DNA from 2 places in the Streptomyces sp. P17 genome. Region 1 is predicted to be linked to the other one. Evidence: riboswitches for the same ligand, from Rfam matches in the RefSeq annotation. Region 1 holds a riboswitch; the other holds the start of a gene.
The links. Region 1 has a riboswitch for ZMP and ZTP ahead of RMT89_RS24535 (glycine hydroxymethyltransferase). Riboswitches for the same ligand answer to the same signal wherever they lie in the genome.
Positions count from the first base shown of each region.

Region 2: another riboswitch for ZMP and ZTP. It lies ahead of RMT89_RS35295 (bifunctional 5,10-methylenetetrahydrofolate dehydrogenase/5,10-methenyltetrahydrofolate cyclohydrolase); the one in region 1 lies ahead of RMT89_RS24535 (glycine hydroxymethyltransferase).

Region 1 is NZ_JAVRBF010000039.1:21,237-23,413, forward strand. It holds gene RMT89_RS24535 (glycine hydroxymethyltransferase) at 1-785, opposite strand, end outside; ZMP/ZTP riboswitch at 820-909, opposite strand; gene rocD (ornithine--oxo-acid transaminase) at 1,011-2,177, shown strand, end outside.
Region 2 is NZ_JAVRBF010000078.1:27,101-29,277, forward strand. It holds gene RMT89_RS35280 (DNA-3-methyladenine glycosylase 2 family protein) at 1-379, opposite strand, end outside; gene RMT89_RS35285 (hypothetical protein) at 452-748, opposite strand; gene RMT89_RS35290 (nuclear transport factor 2 family protein) at 918-1,283, shown strand; ZMP/ZTP riboswitch at 1,308-1,391, shown strand; partial or broken gene RMT89_RS35295 (bifunctional 5,10-methylenetetrahydrofolate dehydrogenase/5,10-methenyltetrahydrofolate cyclohydrolase) at 1,457-2,177, shown strand, end outside.

The DNA of each region.
Region 1 (2,177 bases):
TCGAAGTCGCCGGTGAGGACCTTGCCCGCGACCAGGCCCGCGAAGTGGGCCATGTCGACCATCAGGGTCGCGCCGACCTCGTCGGCGATCTCCCGCATGATCCGGAAGTTCACCAGACGGGGGTAGGCGGAGTAGCCGGCGACGATGATCAGCGGCTTGAACTCGCGGGCCGACACCCGCAGCGCCGCGTAGTCGATCAGGCCGGTGGCCGGGTCGGTGCCGTAGGAGCGCTGGTCGAACATCTTGCCGGAGATGTTCGGGCGGAAACCGTGGGTGAGGTGGCCGCCGGCGTCCAGGGACATGCCGAGCATGCGCTGGTTGCCGAAGGCCTGGCGCAGCTCGGCCCAGTCGGCGTCGGAGAGGTCGTTGACCTGGCGGACGCCGGCCTTCTCCAGGGCGGGGGCCTCGACGCGGGCGGCCAGGACGGACCAGAAGGCGACGAGGTTGGCGTCGATGCCGGAGTGCGGCTGGACGTAGGCGTGGCGGGCGCCGAAGAGTTCCTTGGCGTGTTCCGCGGCGAGGGACTCGACGGTGTCGACATTGCGGCAGCCGGCGTAGAAGCGGCGGCCGATGGTGCCCTCGGCGTACTTGTCGCTGAACCAGTTGCCCATCGCCAGCAGCGTGGCCGGGGAGGCGTAGTTCTCGGAGGCGATCAGCTTGAGCATCTCGCGCTGGTCGTGGACCTCCTGGCCGATGGCATCGGCGACCCGCGGCTCCACGGCGCGGATGACGTCGAGGGCGGCGCGGAAGGCGGTGGATTCGTTGGAGAGGGGCTGCTCGGACAAGTCGGCCTCCGGACGGCGTGGCGTTCAGCGTTCACGGTTCGGCCCAGGCGCACGGCACACAGTCACGACCGGGCCGCTCCCCGATGGTCGGTCCCATCCCAGCGCGCCAGTCACGGCCCGCCGTCAGCCTACCGGGCGCGCCGTCGGGTCAAGGTCCCGCGTCCACCATCCGAGCAAGGATAGGAAGGGGGTCCCGCTTGTCTCCCGGTGTCTTCTGGAGGTCCCGTGACCACTACGGAAACCCTCATCGCCGCGGCCGAGGCGCACGGTGCGCACAACTACGCACCGCTGCCGGTCGTCGTCGCCTCGGCCGACGGGGCGTGGATGACGGATGTGGAGGGTCGGCGGTATCTGGATCTGCTGGCCGGTTACTCGGCCCTCAATTTCGGGCACCGCAACCGGCGGATCATCGATGCGGCCAAGGCGCAGCTGGAGCGGGTGACGCTCACGTCGCGGGCGTTCCATCACGACCGGTACGCCGCGTTCTGCGAGGAGCTCGCGCAGTTGTGCGGCATGGAGATGGTGCTGCCGATGAACACCGGCGTGGAGGCGGTGGAGACCGCGGTGAAGACGGCCCGGAAGTGGGGGTACCGGGTCAAGGGCGTGCCCGCGGAGATGGCGAAGATCGTGGTCGCGGGCGGCAACTTCCACGGCCGTACGACGACGGTCATCAGCTTCTCCACCGATCCGGAGGCGCGCGCGGACTTCGGGCCGTACACGCCGGGGTTCCAGATCGTGCCGTACGGGGATCTGACGGCGATGCGGGAGGCGATGACGGAGAACACCGTCGCGGTGCTGCTGGAGCCGATCCAGGGCGAGTCGGGGGTGATCGTGCCGCCGTCCGGTTATCTGCCGGCGGTGCGGGAGCTGGCGCGGGAGCGGAACGTGCTGTTCGTGGCCGATGAGATCCAGTCGGGCCTGGGGCGGACGGGGCGGACCTTCGCGTGCGAGCACGAGGGCGTGGTGCCGGACATGTATGTGCTGGGCAAGGCGCTCGGGGGCGGTGTGGTGCCGGTATCGGCGGTGGTGTCCTCGGCCGAGGTGCTGGGGGTGTTCCGGCCCGGGGAGCACGGGTCGACGTTCGGGGGGAATCCGCTGGCCTGTGCGGTGGCGCTGGAGGTGATCGCGATGGTGCGGTCGGGCGAGTACCAGGCGCGCTCCGCGGAGCTCGGCGAGCATCTGCACCGGGAGCTGGCGGCACTGGCCGACATGGGGCGGGTGACGGACGTGCGGGGCCGCGGGCTGTGGGCGGGGGTGGACATCGCCCGGGCGTACGGGTCCGGGCGGGAGGTGTCGGAGAAGCTGATGGACCGGGGTGTGCTGGTGAAGGACACGCACGGGGCGACGATCCGGATCGCGCCGCCGCTGGTGATCGGCAAGGAGGATCTGGAC
Region 2 (2,177 bases), on a different contig from region 1:
CGGGGACGAGGGCCTCGAAGAGCCGTCCCGTGCGGGGGACGCGCAGGCCCGGCAGCCGGCGCACCGCGCCACGCAGGACCGGGTGCCGGGGCCGGAACAGTTCGGGCCGGTCGCCCTCGCCCAGTTCACGGCGGACGGAGTCGGCGAGTTCGGCCGATCCGGGTCCCCAGGCGTCGATGTGGACGTCGTCCAGGCGCTGCTTGCGGATGCGGTAGGTGACCGGCCCCGAGACGGTCAGCGCGGTGCGCCACACGGTGCCGTCGGGATCGACCCGGTGCGTGGGGTCGTAGGGGCCCCGACGCAGGCTCTCCAAGGTCAGGCGGGCGTCCACGGGGAAGCCGGGCTGCCAGTGCACGGACCGGTCCGGTGGCTGCGGCATCGCTCACCATCTCCCGGGAGGACATGCCGAGGGCCGCCCGGCTGTGCGGACGGCCCCCGGGGGTGCGGCGGGTCAGTACTCGATGCCGGGGAGCAGACCCGTGACCGGGGCGACCATGTCGGTGACCTGGTACAACTGGTTCAGCTCGTCGACCCGGTTGAGCTGGTTCAGCTGCGCGGAGGGCCGCGGGATCTCCGCCTTGCGCTCCTCGGGGATGTCGCTGACGGTGAGCGAGTCGAGCATCCTCATCGGGCTGAGCGAACCGGCGTTGGGGGCCTCCGCCTCGGCCGCGCTCGCCAGCGGCGCGGCGAGGCCGGTGGCCGCGGCGGCCAGACCGACGGCGGCGACGATACGTCGTGTTGAGATCATGTCCGGAGCAACGCCGACGGGCCCCCGCCGGACACGGCCGCACGGCGCGGCTCACCCGTCAGGCGGACCGCGGCGGCTGCGCTTGCCGAGCCCGCCCGGGCGGAGGAGCCTCGAAGGAGAGGCCGCGCGGCCCGCTCCCCGGAGGCCGCGGGCCTTCGAGGAGGTCACCATGGGCACTGCGGCACGCCCCGGCTTCGACACCGAAGCCCTGCGCCGGGGCATCGAGGGAGACACCGCGACGACACTGCTGTCGCTCTACGCGGACGACGCCGAACTACGCGTCGTGGACCGCAACACCCAGCCCAGCAGTCCCCGGGTCCTGCACGGCCGTGACGAGATCAGCGAGTTGCTGGACGACGTCTACAGCCGCGACATGACCCACAAGCTGGAGCGCTGTGTCGTCGAGGGCGACACCGTCGCCTTCAGCGAGTCCTGTCAGTACGCCGACGGAGTACGTGTGCTCGCCGAGTCGATGGCGTCCCTGCGGGACGGCAAGATCGTCGAGCAGACGATGATCCAGGCCTGGGACGAATAGCCGAAAGGAGCCTCGGTCCGGGTGGGGGCGGGCCGTGACTGGCGCTGAGGTGGAGCACCACCCGGGAGCGGTTCCGCAGAGTCGATGCCGTGCGCCTGGGCGAACCGGAAACACCGGCCCAGCTGGATCATGTCTCTGGCACGGCTGGGGGCACCTCCCAGGCCCTTGAGGCTCTGGGGGAGGACGGCACCTCTCTCGCCCGGAACATCGTGGCGCAGACCGCCGAGCGGGCGGCCCACGTCACCGAACGCACCGGCACGGCGCCCTGTCCGGCGACGGTGCTGGCCGTCGAGGACCCGGCATGCGTCCTCTACGTCCGGATGAAGCAACCGCTGCCGCAAGGCCGGCATCGAGTCCCGGCACGTGGAGCTGCCCGCGGCCACGACCACCGAGGAACTGGTCGCGGACGCTCGAAAAGCTGTCGCTCGACCCCGGTGTGCACGGCATCCTGCTCCAGCACCCGATGGGCGCGCACATCGACGAGCGGGCCGCGTTCGAGGCGACAGCGCCGGAGAAGGACGTCGACGGCGTCACCTTCGCCTCCTTCGCCACGATGAGCTTCGGACTGCCGGGCTTCGTGTCCTGCACGCCCGGCGGCATCGTGCGGCTGCTCGACGCGTACGACGTCGACCCGTCCGGCAAGCGCGCGGTGGTCGTCGGCCGCAGCGCGATCCTCGGCAAGCCGGCCGGCATGCTGCTGCTCGCCCGGGACGCGACGGTGACGTACTGCCACTCCCGTACGGCGGACCTGTCGGCGGCGGTCCGGGAGGCGGACATCGTAGTCGCCGCCGTGGGTCGGCCCCGGCTGATCCGGGGTCAGGACATCAAGCCGGGCGCCGTCGTGATCGACGCCGGCTACGACCCGGGCAACATCGGCGACCTCGACTTCCATTC